DNA from 3 places in the Actinomadura sp. NPDC049753 genome. Region 1 is predicted to be linked to each of the others. Evidence: riboswitches for the same ligand, from Rfam matches in the RefSeq annotation. Region 1 holds a riboswitch; each other region holds the start of a gene.

Region 1 (9,589 bases):
CCGGGTGATCCTCTTCGACGAGATCGAGAAGGCGCACCCGCGGATCCTGGACAAGTTCCTGCAGATCCTGGAGGACGGGCGGCTCACCGACGGGCGCGGCAACACCGTGCACTTCTCCGAGTCGATCCTCATCTTCACCTCCAACCTCGGGATGTTCGTGCCGGGACGCGACCTCACGACCCGCGACGGGGCCGCGTACGGGGCCCCGGACCGTGTGCAGAACATCACACCCGGGATGTCCTACGAGCAGGTCGAGCAGCGCATCAAGGGCGCCGTCGCCGACCACTTCACGGCGGTGCTGAACCGGCCGGAGCTGCTGAACCGGTTCGGCGACAACATCGTGGTGTTCGACTTCATCTCCGGCGAGGCCGCGCACAAGATCTTCGACCTGCAGTTCGCGAACATCTGCCGGCGGGTGACCGAGGAGCACCGGCTCGTCCTCGCCGTGAAGGGGGACGCGCTCCAGACGCTCCGCGAGTGGTGCACGGAGGAGCTCGCCAAGGGCGGGCGCGGCATCGGCATGGCGCTGGAGTCGCACTTCGTCAACCCGCTGGCGCGCGCGCTCTTCGACCGGGAGCTCGTCCCGGACGAGAAGGTCACCGTCACGGGGATCCGGCGCGAGGGCAGCATCGTGCACCTGGACCTCCAGTGAGCGCGGGCCGTCCCCCCGGGGCCGGAGACGGCGCCGGCGAGACTCTCCTGCTCGCCAAGGCGCACTACCCGGTGACCACACTCGGTCCCGGGACGCGGGCCGGCATCTGGACGCAGGGCTGCACGCTGCACTGCAACGGCTGCCTCTCCCGCGACACGTGGGACGCCGACCCGGGCCGGGCCATCCCCGTCGAAGCGGTCCTAGGATGGCTCGCGTCCCTTCCCGAACCGGTCGATGGGGTGACCATCTCGGGCGGCGAACCCTTCCAGCAGCCGGCCGCGCTGGCGGCCCTGGTGCGGGGGATCCGCGCGTGGCGGGAGACCCGCGACCGTGAGACGATTGCGTTGGACATATTGGTTTACAGCGGATATGTCTACTCTCGGCTCTCGCGCGCCGCTGTGACGCGCGAGATCGTGGACATGTGTGACGCCGTGGTCACGGGGCCGTACGTCGACCGGCTCAACCCTGGGGGGCGACACCCCGGGGACGGCTCCCTACTCTGGAGGGGGTCGGCCAACCAGCGCGTCGTGCCGGTGTCCCCTCTGGGACGCGAGCGGTACGGGGCAGTGGCCGGCGTCGGTGACACTGAAGCGATTGGTGACACTGAAGGAAGAGGGCCCCGAGTACAGGTGTCCGTGGACGAAGGGCCGGAGGGAAAGCGGGTGTACTACATCGGGATCCCGCGAAGAGGTGACATGGAGCACCTCACGTCGCGGCTCGACCGCGCCGGGGTGCGCTCGGGGGATGTGTCATGGCGACCTTGAACTGTCCGGTCTGCGACGAACCGTTCCAGCCGGGCGATCTGCTCTGCATGAGCTGCGGGGCCAACCTGGCGCGCGCCGGTGGCGGCGCTCACCAGCAGGGCCCGGGCGGGTACGAACCGCAGCGGATACCCCCGCCGCCGGGGCCGCAGCAGGGGGGCCAGCAGTACGGCGCCCCGCAGCCTGGCCCGGCCGACCACCAGTACGGGCAGCCTCAGCACGGGCAGGGCCAGCACGGCCAGCCCCAGCACGGGCAGCCGCAGTACGGCCAGCCCCAGCACGGCCAGCAGCAGTACGGGCAGCCGCAACAGCAGCAGCCCCCCGCTGACCCGTGGGGCGCGCCGCAGCAGCCCCAGGACCAATGGGGCGCGCCACAGCCGCAGCAGCAGCAGCCGGACGCATGGGGTCCGCCCATGCCCCAGCAGTCCCATGACCAGCACGGTCAGGGGCAGCACGGTCAGGGCCAGCAGGGGCAGCCCCAGTACGGGCAGCCGCAGCAGGGCCAGCCCCAGCACGGCCAGCAGCAGTACGGGCAGCCGCAACAGCAGCAGCCCCCCGCTGACCCGTGGGGCGCGCCGCAGCAGCCCCAGGACCAGTGGGGCGCGCCGCAGCCGCAGGACCAGTACCAGCCGCAGCAGCAGTACGGCGCCCCACAGGACCAGTACGGCGCACCGCAGGACCAGTACGGCGCACCGCAGCCCGGTCCGGCCGATCACCAGTACGGGCAGCCTCAGCACGGGCAGCCTCAGCACGGGCAGCCCCAGTACGGGCAGCCTCAGCACGGAGGCCAGCCTCCGCACGGGGGTCAGCCGCAGCACGGAGGCCAGTCGCCGCAACTGCCGCACGGCCGCGAGGCGACGCTGCTGCCGCACGAGCACAACCAGGGCCAGCAGCGGGCGTCCGCACCCGACAGCACGGCGTTCATGTGCCCGTACTGCGAGGCGGTGCTGACCAACCCGGGCGCCGCGCAGTGCGACTCGTGCCTGCGCCCGCTGCCGCAGAAGGGCACGCCCGTCCTGCGCGTCCAGTTCCCCACGGGCGAGCTCAAGGTCTCGGTCGGCCAGCACCTGGTGCTCGGCCGGGACGCGGGCCAGTCGCCGGTGGCGGCCACGTTCACGCAGTACGACAACGTGTCGCGGCGCCACTCGACGGTGTGGCTCGACCCGTCCGGGACGGCCTGGGTGCGCGACGAAGGCTCCACCAACGGGACGTTCGTCAACGGCGAGCGGCTCCCCCGCGGCGTGGACGCCCCGCTCCGCGACGGCGACCAGCTCCGCCTGGCCGCCGACGTCACGGGCACCGTCCAGCTGAGCTGAGCGGCACGTACGAAAGGGGCGGCCCCGCGGTTCTCGGAACCGCGGGGCCGCCCCTTTCGGCTTCGGTGCTCAGCCGGCGCGCTTGGTGCGGGCCCGCGTGCGCTCGCGCTCCTTGGCGTCCAGCACCACCTTGCGGATGCGGACGGCGGTCGGGGTGACCTCGACGCACTCGTCCTCGCGGCAGAACTCCAGGGCCTCCTCCAGCGACAGGACGCGGGGCGGGGTGAGCCGCTCCAGCTCGTCGCCGGTGGACGACCGCATGTTCGTGAGCTTCTTCTCCTTGGTGATGTTGACGTCCATGTCGTCGGCGCGGGAGTTCTCCCCGACGATCATGCCCTCGTACACCTCGGTGGTCGGGCCGACGAAGAACGTCCCGCGCTCCTGGAGGTTCGTGATCGCGTAGGCGGTGGCGGCGCCGGCCCGGTCGGCCACGAGCGAGCCGGACGGACGGGTGCGCAGCTCGCCGAACCAGGGCTCGTAGTCCTCGAAGACGTGGTGCGCCATGCCGGTGCCGCGCGTCTCGGTCATGAACTCGGTGCGGAACCCGATCAGGCCGCGGGCCGGGACGAGGAACTCCATCCGGATCCAGCCCGTCCCGTGGTTGGTCATGTGCTCCATGCGGCCCTTGCGGACCGCCATCAGCTGCGTGACGGCGCCGAGGTGCTCCTCGGGGATGTCGACGGTGAGCCGCTCGACCGGCTCGTGCTTCTTGCCGTCGATCTCACGCGTGACGACCTGCGGCTTGCCGACGGTCAGCTCGTAACCCTCGCGGCGCATGTTCTCGACCAGGATCGCCAGGGCCAGCTCTCCGCGGCCCTGCACCTCCCAGGCGTCGGGGCGCTCGGTCGGCAGCACCCGGATCGACACGTTGCCGACGAGCTCGCGGTCGAGCCGGTCCTTGACCATCCGGGCGGTGACCTTGGTGCCCTTCTCGCGGCCCGCCATCGGCCCGGTGTTGGTGCCGATCGTCATGGAGATCGCGGGCTCGTCCACCGTGATCAGCGGCAGCGGGCGCGGGTCGTCCGGGTCGGCGATGGTGTCGCCGATCATGATGTCGGGGATGCCGGCGATGGCGATGATGTCGCCGGGCCCGGCCTCGTCCGCGGGCTTGCGGGTGAGCGCCTCCGTCATCATCAGCTCGGTGATCTTCACCCGGTCGACGCTGCCGTCATGCCGGCACCAGGCGACCTGCTGGCCCTTCTTGATCGTGCCGGCGTGCACCCGGCACAGCGCGATCCGGCCGAGGTAGCTGGACGCGTCCAGGTTCGTCACGTGCGCCTGGAGCGGCGCGTCGGGGTCGTAGGACGGCGCGGGGATCGTCTCGGTGATGACCTTGAACAGCGGCTCCAGGTCGTCGCTGCCGGGCATGGCGCCGTCGGCGGGCTTGTCGAGCGAGGCCCGCCCGGCGCGGCCGGACGCGTACACGATCGGGAAGTCGATCTGCTCCTCGTCGGCGTCGAGGTCCATGAACAGCTCGTAGGTCTCGTCCACGACCTCGTCGATGCGCGCGTCGGGGCGGTCGGTCTTGTTCACGACCAGGATCACCGGCAGCCGCGCGGCGAGCGCCTTGCGCAGCACGAAGCGGGTCTGCGGGAGCGGGCCCTCGCTGGCGTCGACCAGCAGGACGACGCCGTCCACCATGGACAGGCCGCGCTCGACCTCGCCGCCGAAGTCGGCGTGCCCCGGGGTGTCGATGATGTTGATCGTCAGACCGTTGTGCAGGACCGCGGTGTTCTTCGCGAGGATCGTGATCCCCTTCTCGCGCTCCAGGTCGTTGGAGTCGAGCACGCGGTCGTCGACGTCCTGGTTCTCGCGGAAGGCCCCGGACTGCCAGAGCATGGCGTCGACCAGCGTCGTCTTGCCATGGTCGACGTGGGCGACGATCGCGACGTTACGGAGGTCGTCGCGCGTGGAGATGGGCATGCGGGTTCGCCTTGCGTGAGAGTTCGGGAGTCGCCGCAGACGTGCGGCCGTACCCATTCTACTTGGCCGTGCGTACCACCCACTCCGAGTCGTTCGCCCCACCGCTCACACGGACCTCGATTGGCCAACTTTGCGCATCCTTTGTAATCTGCCCGAGATCCGGTCGTCCGGAGTCCCGCCCCCAGGGGACTGCGGCCGGAACGCCGAATCTCCCGCGGGAGAACCGGGGACCCACCACCCTCGGGGTGAATCGACGCTCGTCGTAGGGCGACTCCTGGCCCGAACCCGTCAGCTAACCCGGTAGGCGTACGAGGAGAGGAGAACACCGGCTTGGCTCCGGATTCCCCCCGGCGGCGTCGCGTTCTGCCCACCGCCACCGCCACCCTGCTCCTGATCGGCCTCGGCGCCACCGCGCCGGACCTCGCCCACGCCGCCCAGCCGTTCCGGCCAGCCTCCGCGCCCTCGGCGCCGAGCCCCACGCCGACGACGGAGAAGGGCCTGCGCAAGAGCCTCGACGCGCTCAACGAAGAGGCCGAGATCCTCACGGAGAAGTTCAACAAGGCCCGCGTCGAGTTCAACAAGGCCCGCAAGGCCGAGCGGGACGCCACCCGGGAGGCCGAGCGGCTGCGCGCCCTCGCCGAGCCCGCCCGCCAGAAGCTCGGCAGCCTGGCCGCCGCGAACTACATGGCCGGCGGCCCCGACGTCCTCTTCGGCTCCGGCGCCTCCGCCGAGGGGCTGTCCGACCGCGCCTACCTGGCGCAGAGCCAGGCCACCGCCGTCCTCGCCCTGAAGAAGCAGATCGACCAGGCCGACGCCGCGGAGCGCACCGCCAAGGCGAAGACCGCCCAGGTCAAGAAGGCCTGGGACGACGCCAAGCAGGCGCGCGAGGCCGCCAAGGCCAAGGTCTCCGAGGTGATGAAGCGCCTCGACAAGCTGACCACCACCCACGCGAGCGACCCGCGCACCGGCCTCAGCGCCACCGTGAAGGGCTCCGACCTGCCCGCCAAGATGGCCCGCAAGGCGCTCACCAAGCTCGGCTCCCCGTACGTGTGGGCCGCCGCCGGACCGAGCAGCTTCGACTGCTCAGGCCTCGTCGTCTGGGCCTACGCCCAGGTCGGCAAGCCCGGCCTCCCGCACTACACCGGCGACCTGTTCGCCATGGGAACGAAGGTCTCCCGCGGCGCCCTCCGCTCCGGCGACCTGGTGTACTTCGGCAGCAACCTGCACCACATGGGCATCTACCTGAGTGACGGCAAGTACCTCCACGCCCCCCAGACCGGCGACGTGGTCAAGATCTCCAAGCTCTCCGACCGCTCCGACTTCGCAGGCGCGAACCGTATTTCTTAGCTTCTTTCTCCTCCTTCGGGCCTGGCGGCCCTCCATCGTCGAAAAAAGCGGGGCGATCGCTGGCATCGCTCCGTCTCGCCTGGCGGCTCGCTGCGCGATCAGGTTCTCGCAAGCTCGAACCTGCCTTCGGACGCGATCGCAACCTTGAGGTCGCGGCGGGGTTGCGGCGGGGGCTGAGGTTGTCGCACTGGACGGTTCTGTCGTCGTATCGACGTGCTTCCTCCTCGTGCCCTCAGGACGTTGCGGGGTTGCTGTGATGGCTGAGGTTGTCGCAGTGGAGGGCTTCTGCCGTCGGCTAGAGGCGCTTCCCACGTCGTTGCTGCGGGCGTGCGGGCGGGCTTGGGCGGCGCGGCAGTAGGTGCTGCGCAGGGGCCCGCGAGTGCGTGGACACTCCGGCGGTCCACCGTCGCTTTCTGAGGGCCTCCGTCGGGGGCAGTGCGGGCGATCGTCGGAGGTCGGCACGCTCTGCGCTTCGCTCCGAGCTGGTCGCTGGGGACGGTGGCCCGAGCCCGGGTTGGCTAGGTGAGGCCTTCGGTGGCCAGGAGGTCTACTACCGGGCGGTCGCCGGGGAGCCAGTCGACGTCGTGGAGCTCTGAGGGTGCCAGCCAGCGGAGTTCCAGGTGCTCCAGGGCTTGCGGCTCGCCTTCCGCTAGCTCGGCCGTCCAGACGCGGAGGACGGCGCGTTCGCTGAGGCGCCAGTCGCCGCCCACTCGGCGGCCCAGGCGGACTTTCACGGCGAGTTCCTCGTGGCACTCGCGCACCAGGGCGTCCTCGTCCGACTCTCCGGGGTCGACCTTGCCGCCGGGAAGCTCCCAGCCGCCCGCCATGTGCGGCGGCTCGGCGCGCTGGGCGGCCAGCAGCCGCCCCTCCGCGAGGATCGCCGCCCCCACCACCACGAGATCGATCGCGACCAGCTCCTCTCCGTGTTCGTGATCAGACCGCGGCGCCGGTCCGTCCGGTTCCGTTCCGCCTGAGGGAGTCGACCAGCCGCGTCGCGTCGCGGACGATCTCCTCCAGGTGGTCGCCGTGCGCCCCGCGCCAGTAGACCTGCCCGCAGACCGCGCAGCGGCCGTACACGTCGTAGCTGCGGCGCGTGCCCGCCCGCAGCTCGCGCTCGATCTCCTGCTTGTCGACCGGGACGAGCTCGCCGTTGCAGGCGGTGCAGCGCGTCCACGGGCGCAGGACGGGCGCGAAGCGGTCGAGCAGGTCGCGGAGCTGGTCGTCGGGGCGCGAGCCGCGGACGTAGGCGCCGAACCACAGCGCGCGGCGGCGCAGGAGGCCGCGGTCCTGCGTGAGCAGGACGCGGCGCTCCTCGTTGGCCTGGACGACGAGCGCCGGGTCGTCCATGTCGTTGTGGTAGGCGGTGTCGAGGCCGAGCAGGCGCATGCGCCGGGCCAGCGTGCCGAGGTGCACGTCCAGGAGGAAGCGCGGGGCGACCTGGCCCGGGTCCAGCGGCACGGGCTGGGGGCGCGGGACCGCGGCCACGCGGACCTCGGCCCCGGCTCCGGGGCGGGTGGCGGGGCCGGCGGGCTCGCCGTCGGCGGTCATCGGGCCCGCCTCGGGCAGGGGGACGCCCAGCGACTCCACGAGGTGCCCCAGCGTCGAGGTCCCGTCGCAGGGGACCCGCGCCGGGGACTCCCGCCGGGTGGCGGGCAGGAACATCAGCAGCTCGTCGGCGACGCGGATCGTTATCTCGGACTCCACGCCGATCAGCATGCCACGCGCGGCCGACGATTCTCCCGGGTTCAGGCAGCGGTCACGTGCGCGGCGGAGTCGGCCAGGGACGCCAGGAGGGCGGGGACGTCGTAGCCGACCAGCACTCCCCCGCGCTTGACCACGCGTCCGCCGACCAGGACGGTGTCGACGTTGCGCGTGTCCGCCGACAGGACCACGGCCGCGACGGGGTCGTGCGCCGCCGCGAGGCCGAAGGTGTCGGTGCGCAGGACGAGCAGGTCGGCCTGCTTGCCGGGGGTCAGCGATCCGGTGACGTCCGCGAGCCCCGCGACCTCGGCGCCCTCGATCGTGGCCGTCCGCAGGGCGTCTGCGGTGGTGAAGCCGAGGCCGGCGCCGTCCGGGCGCCCCCGTTCGAGGACGTAGGCGGCGCGCATGATGCTGAACATGTCGCCGGGACCGGAGACGACCGTGTCGGCGCCGAGCCCGGTCGGGACGCCCGCGGCGCGGGCGCGTCCGGTGGGCGGGGCGCCGATGTCCAGCGCCGCCTCGATGGCGGGGGCGGCGGACACCGTCCCGCCGCTTCCGGCGATCCGCTTCAGCTCCTCGTCGGTGTAGAAGTTGGCGTGCACGTACATGGCCGGGTGGCCCATCAGCCCGTGGGCGTCGAGGAACGCCAGGCCGCGCGCGGCGCTCTCGGGGCCGTGGCCGCCCAGGTGCGCGGTGACCGGCAGCCCGAGGTCGCGGGCCGTCCGCCACTCGGCGAGGGCGCGCTCGTCGCCCGCGATCTCGGGGCCGAGCGCCGCCATCGCCATCGTGACCGGGCCGCCGGACCCGAAGTGCTCGCGGTGGACGCGGCCGGTCTCGGCGGCGAGCGCGTCGAGGCCGCCGTCGCCGCCGTAGCAGTACCCGAACACCGCCCTGATGCCGGACGCCCGCAGCGCCGCGATGTTCGCCTCGGTGTGGCCTTCGCTGAGCTGGATGTGCGACCAGTCGACCAGCGTCGTGATCCCGGAGTCGAGGCACTCCAGGGAGCCGGCGAGCGTCCCGGCGAACACGTCGCCCGGCCGGTACCGGGGCGCCAGTTCGCCGAGGACGCGCTGCAGGTAGGCGTGGAGCGTGCCGTCCGGCAGGGCCGCGCGGATCCCGGCCTGCCAGGTGTGCCGGTGGGTGTCGACGAAGCCCGGCATGACGATGCGGCCGGTCGCGTCCATGGTCTCGGCGCCGTCCGGCGCGGCCAGGTCCGGGCCGACCGCGGCGATGCGGCCGTCCTCGACGAGCACGTCGGCGGTTCCCAGCACGGTCGGTTCGGGTGCGGTGTCGATGACGAGGCCGTTCGTGAGCAGCAGAGAATTTGCCATGCATGAAAGCTTACGAGTTAGCTTTACAAAAAGCAATCACGGGAGCGAGTACGCTCGGGGCGTGCGGGACGACATCGATGACCTGGCCGACGCGTGGCGGCGGGACGGCCTGACCGAGCCGTTCGTCGCGATGCTGGAACTGAGCAAGCGCGCGGGGCGCATCGCCACGCTGGTGCAGCAGGCGCTCCGGGGCCCGCTGGCCGAACTCGGCCTCACCTACGCCGAGTTCGAAGTGCTGACCGTGCTGCGCCGGGAGGGCGAGCCGTACCGGCTGAGGCCGAGCGAACTCACGCGGTCGGCGTTCCTCACCTCGGGCGGGACGAGCAACGTCCTGCAGCGGCTCCAGAAGGCCGGCTACGTGGAGCGCGAGGCCAACGCGGGCGACGCCCGCAGCCGCTTCGTCCAGCTGACCGCGGACGGGCTGCGCGTCACCGAACAGGCCCTGGTCGCGTCCGGGGTGGCGCACGAGGAGGTGCTGGCCCGGGTACCGCCGGAGGACGTGCGGGCCGCCGCCGACGCGCTGCGCGAGATCGTGCTCGTCGTGGGCCGGCGCCGGTT
Region 2 (9,589 bases), on a different contig from region 1:
CGCGCAGGTCGAAGAGGCCCTGGGGGTGGGAGCCACGAGCATCCTGCTCGATAACATGACCGACGCCGAGATGACCGAGGCGGTCCGGCTCGTGGCAGGGCGGGCGGAGCTCGAGGCCAGTGGTGGCCTTACCCTGGAGCGGGCCCGAGACGTCGCCGTGACCGGGGTGGACTACCTTGCCGTCGGCGCGCTGACGCACTCGGCGCGCGTGTTCGACATCGGCCTTGACTTCACCTGAACAGCGGGGACCTGATGCTGCTGACCATCGACGTCGGTAACACCCAGACCGTTCTCGGTCTCTTCGAAGGCGACGAGGTGATCGAGCACTGGAGGATCAACACCGATCCGCGGCGCACCGCCGACGAGATCGCGGTGGTCCTGCAGGGACTCGTCCAGCAGAGCCCGCTGCTGGCCGAGACCGACATCAGCGGCATCGCGCTGTGCTCCACGGTGCCCTCCGTCCTGCACGAGATGCGGGAGATGTGCCGCCGTTACTACGGCGACGTGACCGCGGTCATCGTGGAGCCGGGCGTCAAGACCGGCGTCCCCGTCCGGATGGACAACCCGAAGGAGGTCGGCGCCGACCGCATCGTGAACGCGCTCGCCGCCGTCCACACCCACGGCGGGCCGGCGATCGTGGTCGACTTCGGAACCGCCACCACCTTCGACGCGGTGTCCGCCAAGGGCGAGTACGTGGGCGGCGCGATCGCCCCCGGCATCGAGATCTCGATCGACGCGCTGTCCTCGCGCGGCGCCCAGCTCCACAAGATCGAGCTGGTCCGGCCGCGCAACGTGATCGCCAAGAACACCGTCGAGGCGCTGCAGTCGGGGATCATCTTCGGCTTCGCCGGCCAGGTGGACGGCATCGTCGAGCGCATGTCGGAGGAGCTCGCCGAGGAGCCGGAAGAGGTCACGGTCATCGCCACCGGCGGCCTCGCCCCGCTCGTCCTGGAGGAGTCCCGCAGCATCGACGTGTTCGAGCCGTGGCTCACCCTCATCGGCCTCCGGCTGATCTACGAGCGCAACACTCCCTGACGTCCGGCGCGAACTCGTTCGCCCGCACCGGACGGGCTGGATAGCCTTGCGATGTGAGTGACGAGACCTTCGACGAGCTCCCGGAGCAGATGCGCGTGCGCCGGGAGAAGCTCGACCGGCTCCGCGAGAGCGGGATCGACCCCTACCCGGTGACCTTCCCGCGGACGGCGACGACCGCCGAGATCCGCGCGAAACACACCGGCCTGGAGCCGGGCACCGAGACGGGCGAGAAGGCCGGCGTCACCGGTCGCGTCATGCTGATCCGCAACACCGGGAAGCTGTGCTTCGCCACCATCCGGGACGCCGGCGGCGACATCCAGATCATGCTGTCGCTGGCCAAGGTCGGGCAGGAGCAGCTCGACTTCTGGAAGCGCGAGGTGGACCTCGGCGACCACGTCGGCGTGGAGGGCGAGATCATCACCTCCCGCCGCGGCGAGCTGTCGATCATGGCGGACCGGTTCGCGATCACCTCCAAGTGCCTGCGGCCGCTGCCGGAGAAGCACGCCGGCCTGACCGACCCTGAGGCGCGGGTCCGGCAGCGCTACGTCGACCTGATCGTCAACGACGAGGCGCGGCGGATGGCGCGGCTGCGCAGCGCGACCGTCCGCGCGGTCCGCGACTTCTGGCACGAGGAGGGCTACCTCGAGGTCGAGACGCCCATGCTCCAGCCGATCCACGGCGGGGCCGCGGCGCGCCCGTTCAAGACGCACATCAACGCCTACGACATGGACCTCTACCTGCGCATCGCGATCGAGCTGTACCTCAAGCGGCTCGTCGTCGGCGGGATCGAGAAGGTCTTCGAGATCAACCGCAACTTCCGCAACGAGGGCGCGGACTCCACGCACAATCCCGAGTTCACGATGATCGAGGCCTACGGGACCTACCTCGACTACAACGACATGGCCGACCTGACCCAGCGGATGTACCAGAAGGCGGTCGTCGCCGCCCTCGACACCACCGTGGTCGTCCATGACGGCGTCGAGATCGACCTCGGTCTCGCGGAGTGGCCGCGGATCACCCTGTACGGGGCGGTGTCGAAGGCGCTCGGCGAGGAGATCACGCCGCACACGCCGATCGAGTCCGTGCGCAAGCTCGCGGACGCCCGCGACATCTCCTGGGACCCCAAGTGGGGGCAGGGCAAGCTCGTCCAGGAGCTCTTCGAGGAGTTGGTCGAGCACACCCTCGTCCAGCCGACGTTCGTCATGGACTACCCGGTCGAGACGTCCCCGCTGACCCGCCAGCACCGCGAGGAGCCGCTGCTCACCGAGAAGTGGGACCTCATCGGGTTCGGCACGGAGCTCGGCACCGCCTACTCCGAGCTGGTCGACCCGATCGAGCAGCGCCGCCGCCTCACCGAGCAGTCGCTGCTCGCCGCGGGCGGCGACCCCGAGGCCATGCAGCTGGACGAGGACTTCCTGCGCGCCCTGGAGTACGCGATGCCCCCCACGGGCGGGATGGGCGCCGGCATCGACCGCATGATCATGGCGTTCACCGGCAAGGGGATCCGCGACACGATCCTGTTCCCACTGGTCAAGCCCGAATGACGACCGGAAGGTCGCGCAGCCCCCGCAGCACGAGGTTGTCGCGGTAGACGAGGTCGCCGGCGGCGAGGGCCACGTCGCGCTCGAACAGCTTGCCGAGCGCGACGCGGCCCTCCAGCCGCGCCAGCGGCGCGCCGAGGCAGAAGTGCGCGCCGTGCCCGAACGACAGGTGCTTCGGCGTGTCGCGTCCCTCGGCGTAGCGGAGCAGGTCCAGCCGGTCGGGGTCGTCGAAGACCTCCGGGTCCCGGTTGGCGGCTCCCGTCAGCAGCAGGACGAGCTTCCCGCGCTCGACGAGGGCGCCGTTCAGGTCGACGTCCTCCAACGCGGACCGCAGGGTCAGCTGCACCGGCGGGTCGAAGCGCAGCAGCTCCTCCACCGCGGCCCGCGCGTTGTCCGGCCGCTCTCGAAACAGCCGCAACTGGGCGGGATCGCGGAGCAGCGCCAGCGCGCCGTTCCCGATGAGGTTCACCGTCGTCTCGTGGCCCGCGACGAGCAGCAGGATGCACGTCGCCAGCAGTTCCTGCTCCGACAGGACGTCTCCACCGTCGGAAACCCCCACGAGGGCGCTCAAAAGGTCGTCGCGCGGCTCGGCCCGGCGCTTCGCGGCCAGCACCCGGAAGTACTCCGCGAACTCGTCGCGCGCCGCGTCCCGCTGGGCGATCTCGGCCTCCGGCAGCAGGAAGTCCGGGTCCAGACCGCGCGCGAGGCTGTCCGACCAGCCCTTGAACAGGTCGCGGTCCTCGGCGGGGACGCCGAGCATCTCGCTGATCACGATGACGGGCAGCGGGTAGGCCAGCGCCGCGATCAGGTCGACCTCGCCGGAGAGGGGACGCAGCAGCGCGTCGACGAGCTCCTCGACCCGGGGCCGCAGCCGCTCCACGAGGCGGGGTGTGAAGGCCTTGCTGACGAGCCGGCGCAGCCGCGTGTGGTCGGGCGGGTCCATGGTCAGGAACGACCGGTGCCGCGCCGGCATCTCGCGCCACATGCGGCCGCCCGACGGACGGTGCCCGAACCGCGGATCGCGCAGGACCCGCTCGCACAGCGCGTGGGACGCGGTGACGCGCAGACCGGCGTCCGTCCGGCGCAGGGCCGGACCGCCGGCCCGGAGCGTCCGGTAATGGGCGTAGGGATCGGCGCGGAACGCCGGGTCGCCCGGATCGAAGCCGAGTATCGCGGTCGCCCCGGCCTGCACCGCCTGGCCCGTCCTGTCCTCCATGCCTCCAGCGGACCCGACTTCTGGACGTGATGTCAACAGCGCCGGCCGCGGGACGCTAAGCGCTTTCTCGTACCACCAGGTCGGGCCGCTGGACGACCTGGCGGTGCTGGTGGGACTTGCCTTCGCCGATCTCGGCCATCGCCAGCTCGGCGGCCTCCCAGCCGAGCGCGCGGCGCGGCTGGCGGACGGTGGTGAGCGGCACGGCGGCGCTCGCCGCGAGCTCGATGTCGTCGTAACCGATCACGGCGACGTCCTCGGGGACGCGGACGCCGAGCCGGGTCAGCTCGTTGATCAGGCCGATCGCGAGCAGGTCGTTGGCGCAGAAGACGCCGTCGGGCACCGGGGACATGGCCATGATCTGGTGCGCCGCGGCCTGCCCCTCCGTGGGGCTCAGGGCGTCCTTGACCAGGACCGGGGGCTTGCCGAGGCCCGCCTCGACGATCGTGCGGGCGGCTCCGTCGCGGCGTTCCACGCAGGGCTGCGGTTCGGGGATCCCGGTCACGAACGCGATGCGATCGCGTCCGATGCCGAGCAGGTACGCGGCGGCGGCCTCGCCGCCCGCCACGTGGTCGACCCGGGCGGAGCACACGTCGGCGGCGTCCCGATCGATCAGCACCACGCTCATGCCCGCGGCGCGCAGCCGGGAGATGTCGCGGGGGCCGATCCCGACCGGGATGACCAGGGCCCCGGCGGCCCGCTGGTCGGCGAGCAGCTCCAGCAGGCGGCGCTCCTTGCGGGGGGAGTGGTCGCTGGACAGCCACAGGGCGTCGTGGCCGGCCGCGTTGAGCGCCGCCTCGGCGCCCCGGGCGACGTCGGTCGCATAGGGGTTGGCGAGGTCCTCGACGAGGACGCCGAACGCCCGGCGCGGTTGGTCGCCGAACTCGCCCGCGGTCCGCTCGGGGCCCGTGCGGAGCCGGCGCGCGGACTCGTTGCGGACGAATCCGAGCTCCTCGATCGCGGCGCGGACGCGGTCACGGGTAGCTTCGGCCACGAGATCTGGCCGGTTTAGGACATTCGAAACGGTCCCAACTGAGACTCCAGCACGCCTCGCGACCTCACGAATACTGGTCTGTGGCAACTCGCTCCTCGTCCCGCTCCATGGGCGTTTTCCCAGGTAGTGGAGTTTGGCATGGCGGGGCGCCGAATGCACGGTCACACATGGTGAGCGATCGGGCACGCAGCGCTCTTGACCGGCGCTTGACGGGCCGGATCCGGCCGCCTAGCGTTCCGAGCCGAAGCGTAGCTTGAAACGATTCACGATCTTCGTTCACTGCGAGGACCGGTGGGTTCGGCGAGAGGGGACGGGCGGATGGCTGGCGATCACATCCCGTCTTTCTCGGCAGGCCAACGAGTGAATCGTCACCCGGAGTTCCCCCGTACACCCCCGCAATCGGCCATGCGGCCACCTCCGGCCAAGCGCGCGAGACAGAAAAGGAACCCGATGATCTAAGTCCGGAAGGGTCCGGACCCGGCAACCCAACGCGCGTACAGATCGAGGCCCAACCCGTGCCTGTGCAGCGGACGGCTGCATCCCCGCGGTCATCACCACGGACGAGGGAGGACGGAGTGGAAACAGCCACACTCGCACGTCGTGGCACCGACGATTTCGGGCTGAGCGAGGAAGAGATCCGGCTGCTCGCCCAGATCGCCAGCGGTGTCACCGCCGATGTGGCGGCACGCAAGCTGGAACTGAGCGCTCGGACCTTGCGGCGCCGGCTGCGGACGATCTGCGACCGGCTGGAGGTCAACACCCCTATCGAGGCCGTGGTGTGGGCGGCCCGGAGGCAGCTCATCTAGCGAGGCACCCCCGACGCTCGCCAGGGGACGGCGAGCGTCATCCGGAGAAACGGCGGTTGATCCGAATTCCGTCCGCCCCCGCAGCGGCGGCGCCCGCGCCCTGGCAGGTAGGTCCCTGCAGAAGGCGTCGCCGCGGACGGCGTTCGGGCCTGACAGGCCACCTGACCCGCCCTGATCTCCGGCAGGCTTCACTCCCACAACGGGCCTTCGGCCGGCACGCCATGCGATGGCCGGCCCGGCCGGCTCGGCCGGTGCCCGTCCGGCGCGGCGGCGGTGTTCTAGGCGACGCGGACGCCGCCGGCGAAGGGGCGTCCGTCCATGGAGGCGATCTTCACGACGTCGCCGGTATGCGGGGCGTGCAGCATCTTGCCCCCGCCGACGTAGATCCCCATGTGGTGCAGGTCGGCGTAGAAGAAGACGAGGTCGCCCGGCTGGAGCTCGCTGCGCGACACGTGCGTTCCGGCGTTCCACTGGCTGCCGGTGTAGTGCGGCAGGTTGATGCCGACCTGCTTGTAGGCCCACATCGTGAGGCCGGAGCAGTCGAAGGTGGTCGGGCCGGCGGCGCCCCACACGTACGGGCGGCCGATCTTGCTCATCGCGTACCGGAGCGCCTGCGCGGCCTTGCCGGTGCCGATGACGGGGAGCTTGGCGAGCTGGGTCGGGTCCTTGTCGACGAGCTTGCCGCGGATCTTCTCGTAGGCGTCGGTGATCTTCGTGCGCTGCGAGTCGAGCTGCGTCTTCAGGTCCTTCACCTGCTTGGCGCGGGCCTCGGCCGACTTGCGGGCCCGCTGAGCGGACTGCATGGCCTGCATCAGCCCGAGCACCTGGGTGCTGTCCTGCTTGGCGAAGTAGTGGAGGGTCGCGGCCTGGTCGAGGACGGACTGGGGGTCCTGGGAGGCGACGAACGACACCGTGGGGTCGGAGCCGCCCTGCATGTAGCTCGTCGCCGCGAGGGATCCGACCTTCTGGCGGAGAGTCTCCAGCGTCTTCTCCTGACGCTTGGCGTTCTCCGTGGCGACCTTGGCGGCGCGCTGCGACTGCGCGAGCCTGACCTTGAGCCCGTTGTACTGCTCGGTGAGCTGCTCCAGCTGGTCGGCGAGCTTGAGCGCCTTCGTCCTCAGCTCCTTGGCGGAGGGTTCGGGGTCGGCGTGCGCGACGGCGATCGCGTGCGGGGCGATCGCGTGCGGGGCGGCCGAAACGACGGCGAGCGCGCCCACCACGATGGTCGCGCGCCCACGGAAGCGTGAAAGGGAAGCATGCCGCGATCGCTTCACGAATACTCCTCTCCTCAGCCGCCTACCGGGTTAGCTGACGGGTTGGGGCCGGAGCAGCCCGTCCGCGTCCGCGAGCGAACCGATCGCCCGCTGTCGCGGATTCACCCCTCGCATTCGGTCGCTCAGGGAGATCTCCCTGAAACGCTCCGAAAGTGGGTCCCCGGCTCCTCGGGCAGCTGGTTGCGACCCGGGGGACTCGGCGGATCGGCCTCCGTCCTGCGGTGGGCCGACGTCAGCGCAGGACACTAACGGACCCCGCATTGGATGCCAACCAGAACATGCGAATTCGCAGGTCACGCGGCGCGGTGAAGGAGGGGAGCACCGGTGGGGCGCATCCCGCACGCTGTGTTCTGGCCCGCGTCTCGGACGGCCCCGGACAGTGCCTAGGCCCTTTTATCTAGTCACTGGCGCGCGGTGCTCGGCGCGGGAGGGCGGGAGGGCGTGCCCTGGTGGGCCGCGGCGTTCGATAATCTCGCCTATTTGTGGAAGTCGTGATCCGGCGTGCACGTACCGCCGACGTCCAGGAGATCCGCAGGCTCGTCGACCTGTACGCGGGGTCGGGGCGTCGCCTGCTGAAGAAGACGACGGTCAAGCTGTACGAGGACGTCCAGGAGTTCTGGGTCGCCGAGGACGTCCAGCACGGGACGCCAGGGCCGGTCATCGGCTGCGGCGCCCTCCACGTCATGTGGGAGGACCTCGCGGAGGTCCGCTCGGTCGCCGTGGACAAGGGATGCGGCGGACGGGGTATCGGGCACCGCATCGTGACCCGCCTCCTGGAGAACGCGCGAGAACTCGGCGTCCGCCGGGTGTTCTGCCTTACCTTCGAGGTGGAGTTCTTCGCTCGCCACGGCTTCCAGCAGATCCTGGGGACTCCGGTGTCGCCAGAGGTGTACGAGGAACTTCTCCGCTCCTACGACGAAGGCGTGGCAGAGTTCTTGGACCTCGACCGGGTCAAGCCGAATACGTTGGGCAACACCCGGATGTTGCTTCGCCTGGAGGACTGACCCGAATGAGCGATACCCCCCACCGCGGGCGGCCTTACCAGCCCCAGCAGGGGCAGGGTTCCTACGGCCCGCCCCCTCCGTACCAAGGTTCTCAGTGGCAGCAACCACAGCAGCCGTCTTCGCAGCAGCAGTGGGACCAGCAGTCCCAGCAGCAATGGCAGCCGCAACAGCAGCAGTGGAACCAGCAGCCCGCCTACGAGGACTACAGCTCCTACGACGGCGGCGGTTCCTACGACGGCGGCGGTGACGTGGCACTCGCGCCCATTCACCGTAGGGCGGGCGCGCGAATCATCGACAACGCGCTCGTCGCGGTCTTCGGGTTCGCTCTCGTCCTGCCGGTGACGATCGGCGCGTTCGGTCTGGGCAAGCCGGGCAGCAAGACGGAGGACGAGGGCGGTGTGTGGAACTGGCCCATCATCTTCACCCTCTTCTGTGTCCTGTCTGTGCTGCCGTTCATCTATGAGGCCGTGCAGTTGTCCATGTGGGGACGGACGCTGGGGAAGCGCGTTCTGAGCTTGGGGGTCGTTCAGGCAAGGCCTGCGGGCACCCCGATCACCACAACGCAGGCTGTGTGGCGTGCCGGGATCACCCATGTCGGCTACCAGCTCGGGGTTTTCTTCTTCCTCGTCTTGGCGGTGATGGTGTGGGACTACGCCGCGTACGGGATGGTGCTGGTCTGGGCAGGCGCGCTGATGGCCTACCTGTGGGCTATCTGGGACCAGCCGCTGCACCAGTCGCTGCACGATCGCTTCGCCGGCACGCTCGTCATTGACGAGCGGGTCGGATATGACGAGTCCGAGTACTCCGAGTACGCGGGCTAAGGCCACGATGGCGGCAACGCTCGCCGAGCCGGGGCAGAGGCTCCTGGCACGCGTAGTCGACACGCTCGTCGTCGGAGTCCCCGTCGTTCTCGTCGTCCGCGAACTGGTGTCCGGGCACACGGCGGACGTCATCGCCCCGTCCGCCGTGGCCGGATGCATGCTGCTGTACGAGGCGGTCCAGCTCGCCCTTTGGGGGCGGACGCTCGGCAAGCGCGTCGCAGGCATCGAGGTGGTCGCTGCGACGGCTCAGGAGGCGCCTGAAGCGGCGCCAGGGGGAACTGGCGGAGCGGACGGGGGCGCCGGTCTCGGTGACGTGTCGGCCCTTCCCGTGTCCGTGCCGGGTTTCGTGCCCGTAGCGGCCCCCGAGCCCGCTGAAGCCGCCGCTCCGCGCGGGGCCGAGGTCGTGGACGCGTCCACGCGTCCGGACGTTCTGCGCTGCGTTCTGCGGGCCGCCGTCTATTCGGTGCCGATCGGGCTGCGTCCGATTCCAGTACTCGGTCTGCTCGCGAGCGTCTTCTGGGTCGTCAACGCGGGGGCCGTGTTCGAGGGCGTTCGCCGCCAGGCTGTTCATGACAGGCTCGCAGGCACCCTCGTGGTAAAACGGCCGCGGCCCGAATCCTCGGCCTTCTGAGGGCCTCTCCGCCGCACCGGGAGTGCGCGCGGGGTCCGATAACACCCGTCCGATACCGCGCACTCGCGGGCGCGGCCGGACGCATGCCCTGGTCCACTCGCATGCGCCATACATGCTTTGGCCGAGATGGCCGCTGTTTCCGGACGTCCGAGGTGTCAGCGGCATATGCCCGCTCGTTCCGGTTACGGTCCTGAAACTGGTGGGATGTGTCTCGTCCCGGACGTCGCCTCCGCTTTGACAGTTCCCTCCGATGGTGTTGCGGTGACCGGA
Region 3 (9,589 bases), on a different contig from region 1:
AACCCCCGCGCGCGCTGTTCGCGGGGGCGTCGCGTCGGTCGGTACGGCTGCTTCCGTGGGGGGTGGCGTTCGTGCTGTGCGTCGCTCTGCTGCCCACCACGATCACGGTGCTCAGCGTCGACTACGGTCTGAACGGCGGCGTCGCGGGCGCGCTGGCCGTCGCGCAGGCGGCGCCGCTGGTGCTCGCCGTCGTCCGCCCGCTGCGGGCCTGGTACGTGATCTTCGCCGCGGACGTGGCCGGGGCGCTCGCGCTGCTCACCGTCGACTTCGAAGAGCGGCTCCTGTGGCCGTTTCCGCCCATGGAGATCGTCGGCTACATCGGCCTCTGCCTCGCCCTCGGCCTGCGCGAGTCGCGCCGGACGCTGCTGCTGGTGTGGCTGGCGACGGCGGGCGCGAGCGTCGGCCTGGGGTTCGTCGCGCCCCACGGCACGAGCGCCAGGGGGACGCTGCTCACGATTCTCAGCGGCGTCGCGCTCGTGCTCGGCGGTGCGCTCCGCGAGCGGTACGAGGCGCAGCGCAGGCTGGCCGAGCAGGAGACGATCAGCGAGGCCGAGCGCGGCCGGCGAACGCTGCTGGAGGAACGCGCCCGCATCGCGCGCGAGCTGCACGACGTGGTGGCGCACCACATGTCCGTCATCACGGTGCAGGCGGACACGTCGGTGTACCGCCTCGACGGGCTGACGCCAGACGTGCAGGAGGAGTTCACCTCCATCGCGGCGACCGCGCGCGAGTCGCTCGGCGAGATGCGACGGCTCCTCGGCGTGCTGCGGAGCGAGGAGGCGCACGGCGAGCTCGCGCCCCAGCCGGGCCTGAAGCGGATCGGGCCGATGGTGGAGGCGACGGCCCGGGCGGGCGTCCCAGTGGAGTTCGCCTCCTGCGACGCCGACGTGCCCGAGGCGGTGGGGCTCTCCGCGTACCGCATCGTCCAGGAGGCCCTCGCGAATGTGGTGCGGCACGCGCCGGGCGCTCCGACAAGGGTGTCGGTGGCGGAGGAAGGGGGCTGGCTCACCGTCCTCGTCGTCAACGGGCCTTCGCCCGAGCCGCCGGCCGCGCCGCTGGAGGAGCGCGGCACGGGGCACGGCCTCGTCGGCATGCGCGAACGGGTGCGGCTCGGCGGCGGCACCATCGAAGCGGGGCCGCTGCCGGACGGCGGCTTCCGCGTGGCCGCCCGGCTCCCCCTGACGGAAAGGGACCCAACGTGACGACGCGCGTCATCATCGTCGACGACCAGGCCATGGTGCGGGCCGGCTTCGCCGCACTGCTGGCCGCCCAGAGCGACATCGAGGTGGTGGGCGAGGCCGCCGACGGCGCGCAGGGCGTCGAGCTGAGCCGGCGCACCCGTCCCGACGTGGTGCTGATGGACGTCCGCATGCCCGAGATGGACGGCCTGGAGGGCGCGCGCCGTCTCCTCGCGCCACCGCCGGGCGTGACGCACCGGCCGCGCGTGCTGATGCTCACCACGTTCGACGTCGACGACTACGTCTACGAGGCGCTGCGGGCGGGCGCGAGCGGCTTCCTGCTGAAGGACGCGCCGCCGGCCGACCTCATCGCGGCGGTGCGCGTCGTCGCCTCGGGCGACGCGCTGCTCGCCCCCTCGGTCACGCGCCGCCTCATCGCGGACTTCGCCCGGCAGCGTCCCCCCGCCCGGGGCAAGCCCGCGCTGCGGCTCAAGGCACTGACGGAACGTGAGACCGAGGTCCTCGGCCTGGTGGCCCGCGGCATGTCCAACTCGGAGATCGCGGAGACGCTGGTGCTCGCCGAGCAGACGGTGAAGACGCACGTGAGCCGCGTCCTCACCAAGCTCGACCTGCGCGACCGCGCCCAGGCGGTGGTCTTCGCGTACGAATCGGGGCTGGTGACCCCGGGCGAGTAGGACGCCCCCTCCTCCACCCCCCACCGCCGTAGCACCCCCACATCGGCTCCCGGGTATGACGCCCGGCGCGCAACCGCCCTCGCACACTCCACCCGTTCGGTCCGAGAGACGACGAAAGGGCGGATGATGCGGCTACGCAGAGGCAAGCGGAAGGCGGACGAGAGGCCGGAGGCCCGGGCCTCCGCACCCGGTCTCGCGGTCGAACTGCGCGGTGTCCGGCGGCGGCGCGGTCGCGGCGCGGGCTCCGTGCACGCTCTCGCGGGCGTCGATCTCGCCCTCCCCGTACGGCAAGTTCACCCCGGTCATGAACCCGTCCGGGTCGCGCAAGCCCACCTTCCTGCAGTGCGCCGCCGGCCGTAGCGCACATGCGGGCGGGAGCCGCATCGCCCGGCTCCCGCCCCGAACGACCTTTCCCGACGACGAAGGAGGTATGGACATCCATGCCCGCAACCCTGGCTCCCCCCGTTCCCCCAGTCCGCATACGAAAGACCCCCGTCTGGGCCCTCGGCATGCTGGCGGCCGCCACCGGCACCCTGGAATCGGTGGTGGCGCCGACGCTCCCGCTGCTGCAGCGCGAACTGTCGATGAGCCCTGCCCAAGGGGCGCTGCTCAGCATCGCGATGCTCATCACCGGTGCTCTCGTCGCGCCCGTCGCGGGCAGTCTCGGTGACCGCCACGGCGGCAAGCGCGTCATGATCCGGCTGATGGCGGTGGTCGCGGCCGGTGGCCTGGTGTCCTCGCTGGCGCCGAACCTGCCGGTGCTGCTGCTCGGGCAGGTACTGCAGGGCGCGATGGTCGGCGCGATGCCGCTCTCGTTCATCCTGGTGCGCAAGCACCTCCCGGCGGGGGAGTCGCAGGTGGCCATCGGGGTGGTCAGCGGGCTGTTCGTGGGCGGCGGCATGCTCGGGACGCTGGTCGCCGGGCCCATCGCGGAAGGGCTGTCCCGGCACTGGATGTTCGCGATACCGACGTTCGCGATCGTCGTGGCGACCCTGTTCGTCCACCTGCTGATGCCGGACGACCCGCCGGCCCGTCCGGGCGCCCGGATCGACTGGCCCGGCCTGGTCCTGCTGAGCGGCGTCCTGCTGACGCTCATGCTCGGGCTCTCGGTGGCGCCCGACGTCGGCTCGCGGCCGCTCGCGCTCGGCGCGCTCGTCCTGGTCCTCGCCGCCTTCATTGCCGGATGGACGGCCGTCGAGCGTCGTACGGCCTCACCGATGGTCGATCTGCGCCTGCTCGCGAAGCCTCCGATATGGAGCTCGTACGTGATCACGTTCGCCGTCTGCGTGGGCACGGCGGTGTCGATGTACCTCGTTCCGCAACTGCTCGCGGTCGCCGGCGACGGGTACGGCTTCGGGGCCGGCTCCACCGACATCGGGCGGTACCTGCTGCCCGGCGCCGTCACGGCGGCGATCAGCGGGCCGCTCGGCGGGGTCGCGGTGCGGCGCTTCGGCGCGGGTGCGGTGGTCACCGCCGGAATCGGCGTCATGGCGGCCACGCTGGTCGGCCTGGCGCTCCTGCACACCGAGGTCTGGCACCTCGTCGTGGGCAAGGCGCTGATCGCCCTGGCCAGCGGCGTCTGCATCACGGCGATGGTCGTCCGGACGGCCACCTCCGTCGAGCACGGCGACACCGGAACGGCCACCAGCCTGGTCCTGGTGACGCGCGTGATCGGCTTCGCCGCGGGCGCCCAGGTCAGCGGCGCCTTCCTCACCGCCGGAACCCCTTCCGGGTCGGACGTCCCGGCCGAATCGGCCTTCGTCATCGGCTTCGCCATCGCCGGCGCCGTCACGGCGCTGTCCCTGTTCGCCGTCCGCACCATGAGCAAAGGAACCAAGGCATGAACCGTTCTGACCTGATGACGGGCGCCCGTACCGCGCCGAAGCGCAAGGTCCTGATCTCGGGGGGCGGCATCGCGGGGCCCGCCCTCGCGTTCTGGCTGAACCGCCACGGCCACGCCGTCACGGTGGTGGAGAAGGCGGGCATGCTTCGCAGCGGCGGCTATCCCGTCGACGTGCGCGGCACCGCACTGGAGGTCGTCCGGCGGATGGGGATCCTGCCGCGCCTGCGGGACGCGCACGTCGACTCGCGGCGGCTGACCTTCCTCGACGGGGACGGCGGCGAGGTGGCCTCAATCGACCCGCACACCGTCACCGGCGGCGTCGCGGAACGGGACCTGGAGGTGCGGCGCGGTGATCTGACCGACGCTCTGTACACGGCGGTCCGTGACGACGTGGAGTTCGTGTTCGACGACTCCATCGACAGCCTCGATCAGTCCGGCCCCGGAGTCGACGTCACTTTCCGCGGGGGCGGCACGCGTACGTTCGACATGGTGTTCGGTGCGGACGGCACGCACTCGCGCACCCGGGAGGTGCTGTTCGGCCCCGAAGAACGGTTCCACCGGTACCTCGGCTACTGCTTCGCCGTGTTCACCATGCGCAACACTTTCGGGCTCTCCCACGAGACCGTCATGTGGAATACGCCGGGCAGGGCCGCGGCGCTCTACGCCGTGGGGGACGACGACGAAGTGCACGCGTTCCTGAACTTCGCTCGGCCGGAACCGCCGTCCGGCGCGTTGACGGACCCGGACGCCCAACGGGAACTGGTCGCCGCGGTCTTCGCCGACGCGGGATGGGAGGTCCCGGGCATGCTGGCCGCGATGGGCGACGCGGACGACCTGTTCTTCGACGGAGTCGGCCAGATCCGGATGCCCCGCTGGTCCAGCGGCAGGGGCGCGCTGGTCGGAGACGCCGCATACGCACCCTCTTTCCTGACCGGGCAGGGCACCAGCCTCGCGCTCGTCGGCGCGTACATGCTCGCCGGTTCCCTGGCCGATCGGGACCACGCCGCGGGCTTCGCCGCTTACGAACGCGACACCCGTGAGTTCGTGACTCTGAACCAGGGGCTGGTCGGGGAGGGCGGTGCCGCACTGTTCCCGACCACCGCCCAGGCCCTGGACGAGCGGAACGAGAGGCTGCGCGGACTCAGCGCCATGCCCGCCGCAGGCGGACGACCTGCCCATTCGGCCCTCACTTTGCCCGAATTCACGCCCATGAGGTGAGCCCGCTCAACCACCCGCGGGACTCAGCATGACCACCGTCCGGGGCACGCGGGTACTCTGCCTGACGGCACGGGAGTGAGGGAGTCGATGACGTACGCCATGGCACCGGACGGAACCCGCATCGCCTACCAGCTCCAGGGCCAGGGGGCGCCGCTGGTCCTGCTGGCGGGCCAGGCCAACGACCACCACTGGTGGGATGCGGTTCGTGCCGACTTCCATCCCGCTCGCAGCACCCTCACGCTCGACTATCGCGGCACGGGTGACAGCGACAAGCCCGACAGCCCCTACAGCACCGAACAGTTCGCCCAGGACGTGATCGCCGTCCTCGACGAACTCGGCATCGACCGGGCGGACGTCTACGGCACGTCCATGGGCGGACGAGTGGCCCAGCAGATCGCGGCCCGCCATCCGCACCGGGTTGGAGCTCTGGTTCTCGGCTGCACTTCACCGGGTGGCCCGCACAGCGTCGAACGCGGTAACGACGTCCGCCGAGCCTTGGCGCAACCTCAGCCCGAAGCCGCGCGGCAGGCCCTGCTGGAGCTGATGTACACCCCTCGATGGCTGGCCTCCCATCCCGGCCCGCACCACACCCTCGGCGACCCTCGCATGCCTGCCCATGCCCGGCGCCGCCACCTCGTGGCGAGCAACCGGCACAACGCCTGGGACCTCCTGCCGGACATCAGCGCCCCCACCCTGGTCGTCCACGGAAGCGACGATTTGCTCAACCCCACCGCCAACGCACCCCTGCTCGCTGACCGCATCCCCGACGCCCGGCTACACCTGATCCCCGATGCGCGGCATGCCTACTTCGAGGAGTACCGCACCCACGCCAGCCCCCTCGTCCTGGACTTCCTCACCACCGCGCACAAACCGTGAGCGCCTGCGCAGGCGGCATGTGCGAGGGCGGCCGGAACTAATGGGGCCTGCTACTGAGCGGGTGTGCCGGCCGATGGGGCGAGGCCGGTCATTGCGAGGTCGACGATGGCGCTGATGTGCTCGGCGTCGGCCATGCGGGGGGTGAGCAGCCGCCGGTAGTAGGCGGCGCCGTAGAGCAGTTCGGTGACGAGGACCGGGTCGGCGTCGGAACGGACCTGGCCTTTGCGCTGCGCTGCCCGGATGCGTTCGGCGGCGGCGCCCGCCAGGTGACCGATGAAGTTGTCCCACAAGGCCTGGTGGAGGTCCGGGTCGTGTTGGGCTTCGCCGATCAGTGCGCGGTAGTGCGGGAAGACGTGCGGGTCGCCGAGGATGCGAGAGGCCGCCGCCATCTGTGCCTTGATATCTGCGACGAAGTCCCCGGTGTCGGGGAAGGTCGCGTCCATCTTCCATGTGGACAGGAGGCCGTCCAGCAGCACGGCGGCCTTGGACGGCCACCAGCGGTAGATCGTGTTCTTTCCGACGCCGGCGCGGGCGGCGATGCCCTCGATGCTGACCTTGCGGTACCCGACCTCCTCGCAGAGGTCCATGGCGGCCTTGATGACGGCGTTGGCGGCCTCTTCACTTCGGCGCTCAGGACGTCTGGGTGACATGAGGACAGCATAGCCTTCAGGCGGCACGGAACGTTCCGTATTGACGAGGGGAACGGCGGCGGGCATGCTGAGGCGGCACGGAACGATCCGTGCCGCCATTGAAGGACGAACCCATGAAAGTTGAGTTCACCCACGACATCGCCTGCGTCTGGTCGGCGCTCGGCTACGTCCGCTTCCAGCGGGCCGCCGAGGAGCACCGTGCGGGTGGCGGCGAACTGGAGGTCGTCTTCAGGCCGTACCGGACCGCGGTCTCGCCAGAGGAACCGCCGCCGAGCCGTGGACATCTCCATCTCGTGCCCGCCGCGCGGGTCGAGCAGGTTGCGCGGGCGGCGGCGGCCGACGGCCTGGCGGTGAACCTTGACCGGATCGTGCCCGCCCCCACCGCCGACGCCCACCGGCTCATCGCGCTGGCGGCCGCGCACGGCGCCGCCGAGGACATGACCGCCCGCCTGTACCGCGCCTACTTCAGTGACGGTCTGGACCTCGGCGACGCGAACGTGCTGCGGGGCTTGGCGTCCGCGGCCGGCGTCAGGTGGGACGGCGGGAAAGACGGCGAGCGGCCCCGCGCGGAACCGGCGCGATCCGCTCGCGCGTCCGACCCGCGAGTGCCGGTCTTCCGGTTTCCGGACGGGACGGTCCTCGTCGGAGCCGTGTCGCTCGCCACGCTGAGGAGTGAGTTGATGAGGGCCGACTCGCCGCGCCGACGCTCCAGCAGGAACGCTCACCCGAGTTCTGCTCCGGCGCGACTATGAGGTGGAAGAGTTCCGTGATCTGCCTCCGCGCTCGGCGGTCGGCGCTCGGTCAGCTCAGATCCGTACCTTCAAGGCGACTGGCCATGTAATACACACGAATTAAAGGCAACGGGGGAGCGCTCGGGTGTGATCGTCTTCCTCTGGGGGGAGGGGCGGACAAAAAATCTTGGTTCGGTTTGACTGGACCGCAGCCCCTACGTTGAGGGAGTTTTGGGGAGGCTTTACAGGTCAGCAGGGTCTTTGGGGTGTGCTTGACGAAATATGGGCCCGCTTGAACCTGTTGTGGGTGTGTGACCGACGGGGAAGCCCGTCCGGAGCGCCCGACCAGATCATGAAGGGCGCGTCGAGTCCCTGATCATCAGGACGGCCGATCAAGGCACGTCCGCCGCCGAGTCCGCAGAGCGCCGATCACGGCCAGCGGAGCCGGGGACCCACCGAAACACCGGGGTGAATCCGCACTCCCGCCATGCGCGGGGCCGCGGTAGGGCTACTTCCATGCCCGAACCCGACAGCTAACCCGGTAGGCGGACTGGAAGACCTCAGGAGAACCTTCGCATGACCGCTCGTACCTTCGACCTGACCAAGCGCATGGGCACCCGCGTCGCCGCCGGAGCCGTCCTCTCCCTGGCGAGCGCGTTCGGCCTCGCCTCCCTGGCCCCGTCCGCCCAGGCGGACACCAAGCCCGCGAACACCGTGCAGGTCGCCGCCGCGCCCCAGGCCGGCACCAACGGCGCCAAGACCGCAGGCCAGAGCGCCAACGCCGGCGCCTCCGCGCAGGACGTCATCAAGCTCGCCCGCACGCAGGTCGGCACCCACGAGGACGCCTCGGGCAACAGCAAGTTCAACGACTGGTACGTCGGCTCGCCCCTGGGCGAGCAGAACGCCCACCGCATCGGTTCCAAGAGCGCCTCGGTCTACAAGGGCCAGTCTTGGTGCGACATGTTCGTGTCCTGGCTGGGCCAGCACACCGGCACCAAGGGCATGGGCGCCGACGCCTACACCGTCAGCCACGCCAAGTGGTTCAAGAAGACCGGCCGCTTCGGCCAGACCCCGAAGCCCGGCGCCGTGGTCTTCTTCGCCTGGAACGGCGGCGGCATCAAGGGTGTCGAGCACGTCGGAATCGTCGTCAAGGACAACCACGACGGCACCATCAACACCATCGAGGGCAACACCGGTGACGCGGTGAAGAAGAAGGTCCGCGACACGTCCACCGTCGCCGGCTACGGCTACCCCCAGTACCGGTAAGCCGGGGCCGCTCAGCGGCCCCTCGCCCCGCACCGTCCAGTGGTGCTTCCCCCCTTCTCCCTCCCCCGCGCAATCACACCCACGTCGCGAGCACGCCCACGTGCCGTGCGCCGGATCCGTCATGCCCGAACGGCGGGCCTTACGCCGAAGGCGTGACCCGGCGCCCGGACCACCGAGCAAAGGATGAACATGCAGCAGCGAGTCCTCGACAAGGCCCTCATCGGTACCGCCCTCGCGGGCATGCTGGTCGCGGGCGTGGCGGCCGGGACCGCCCATGAGGCCGCGGCGGACGAGCCGACGGCGCACAAGGTCACCGCGCAGCAGGTCACCGGGCAGAAGGCCATGGGGCAGCAGGTCACCGGGCACAAGGCCACGGGGCGGCAGGTCACCGGCCATCAGGTCACCGGGCAGCAGGTGATCGAGCAGCAGGTGGCCGGGAAGAAGGTCACCGGGAAGAAGGTCACCGGGAAGCGCGACGCGAAGGTCCCCCGCCACACCGCCGGCAAGGTCGCTCCGAAGCGCCACGCCGTCCTGGCGGGCAGCACCACCGCGTCCTACTTCTGGGACGACGGCTCGGGCGTGAACGGCGACACGGGCGCCCCGGCGGGCGGCAAGCCGATGCAGAAGGGCCTGTTCGCCAGCCCGAGCTGGCCTCTGCACACCAAGGTGAAGGTCACCTACAAGGGGCGCAGCGTCACCGGCTTCGTCGGGGACCGCGGGCCGGGCGAGCCGTCGCACCGCGGCGTGATGCTCGACCTCGACACCTACACCTTCCGCCACCTGGTCGACGGCAAGAAGCCGAAGAGCAAGTACAACACGGGTACCTCGGCGGGCCACCTGAAGGGCGTCAAGTACGAGATCCTGTCCTGGGGCCACGGCGCCGGCAAGAAGGGCGCCCCGAAGCCCCTCGGCTGATCAGTCCGTCCAGGTGACCCCCTCCTAGCCTCACCACAGACCCCGCTCCCGTCCTCGGGCGAGAGCGGGGTCTGTCACGTCCGGGGGAGATGTGAGGCGCTGCTAAAACCGGCCGCCCAGGACGGCATGTTAGGACTGGGGTAGGGCACCATCCGGGCGCTCTTGGGCGAGGGAGTACCAATGGGCTTCGACGTTAGGGCGATCCGGGTAGTGGCCT

The links. Region 1 has a riboswitch for cyclic di-AMP ahead of AB0K37_RS33595 (NlpC/P60 family protein). Riboswitches for the same ligand answer to the same signal wherever they lie in the genome.
Region 2: linked by a shared signal. The riboswitch ahead of AB0K37_RS32515 (NlpC/P60 family protein) and the one ahead of AB0K37_RS33595 (NlpC/P60 family protein) in region 1 are both predicted to bind cyclic di-AMP.
Region 3: linked by a shared signal. The riboswitch ahead of AB0K37_RS06355 (CHAP domain-containing protein) and the one ahead of AB0K37_RS33595 (NlpC/P60 family protein) in region 1 are both predicted to bind cyclic di-AMP.

The regions. Positions count from the first base shown of each region.
Region 1 is NZ_JBFARL010000194.1:2,508-12,096, reverse strand. Features, by position in the region: gene AB0K37_RS33620 (AAA family ATPase) at 1-652, shown strand, start outside; gene AB0K37_RS33615 (4Fe-4S single cluster domain-containing protein) at 649-1,416, shown strand; gene AB0K37_RS33610 (hypothetical protein) at 1,320-2,285, opposite strand; gene AB0K37_RS33605 (FHA domain-containing protein) at 2,337-2,729, shown strand; gene typA (translational GTPase TypA) at 2,799-4,652, opposite strand; cyclic di-AMP (ydaO/yuaA leader) riboswitch at 4,844-4,975, shown strand; gene AB0K37_RS33595 (NlpC/P60 family protein) at 4,983-5,999, shown strand; gene AB0K37_RS33590 ((deoxy)nucleoside triphosphate pyrophosphohydrolase) at 6,518-6,904, opposite strand; gene AB0K37_RS33585 (Mut7-C RNAse domain-containing protein) at 6,933-7,703, opposite strand; gene AB0K37_RS33580 (amidohydrolase family protein) at 7,745-9,031, opposite strand; gene AB0K37_RS33575 (MarR family transcriptional regulator) at 9,093-9,589, shown strand, end outside.
Region 2 is NZ_JBFARL010000179.1:1,535-11,123, reverse strand. Features, by position in the region: gene nadC (carboxylating nicotinate-nucleotide diphosphorylase) at 1-238, shown strand, start outside; gene AB0K37_RS32540 (type III pantothenate kinase) at 253-1,035, shown strand; gene lysX (bifunctional lysylphosphatidylglycerol synthetase/lysine--tRNA ligase LysX) at 1,125-2,579, shown strand; gene AB0K37_RS32530 (cytochrome P450) at 2,566-3,792, opposite strand; gene AB0K37_RS32525 (LacI family DNA-binding transcriptional regulator) at 3,848-4,942, opposite strand; gene AB0K37_RS32520 (LuxR C-terminal-related transcriptional regulator) at 5,359-5,589, shown strand; gene AB0K37_RS32515 (NlpC/P60 family protein) at 5,868-6,863, opposite strand; cyclic di-AMP (ydaO/yuaA leader) riboswitch at 6,867-7,075, opposite strand; gene AB0K37_RS32510 (amino-acid N-acetyltransferase) at 7,346-7,867, shown strand; gene AB0K37_RS32505 (RDD family protein) at 7,873-8,688, shown strand; gene AB0K37_RS32500 (RDD family protein) at 8,696-9,319, shown strand.
Region 3 is NZ_JBFARL010000014.1:38,529-48,117, reverse strand. Features, by position in the region: gene AB0K37_RS06395 (sensor histidine kinase) at 1-1,202, shown strand, start outside; gene AB0K37_RS06390 (response regulator transcription factor) at 1,199-1,873, shown strand; gene AB0K37_RS06385 (hypothetical protein) at 2,006-2,200, opposite strand; gene AB0K37_RS06380 (MFS transporter) at 2,314-3,717, shown strand; gene AB0K37_RS06375 (FAD-dependent monooxygenase) at 3,714-4,934, shown strand; gene AB0K37_RS06370 (alpha/beta hydrolase) at 5,034-5,810, shown strand; gene AB0K37_RS06365 (TetR/AcrR family transcriptional regulator) at 5,861-6,460, opposite strand; gene AB0K37_RS06360 (DsbA family protein) at 6,574-7,212, shown strand; cyclic di-AMP (ydaO/yuaA leader) riboswitch at 7,605-7,753, shown strand; gene AB0K37_RS06355 (CHAP domain-containing protein) at 7,768-8,457, shown strand; gene AB0K37_RS06350 (hypothetical protein) at 8,647-9,372, shown strand; gene AB0K37_RS06345 (haloacid dehalogenase type II) at 9,553-9,589, shown strand, end outside.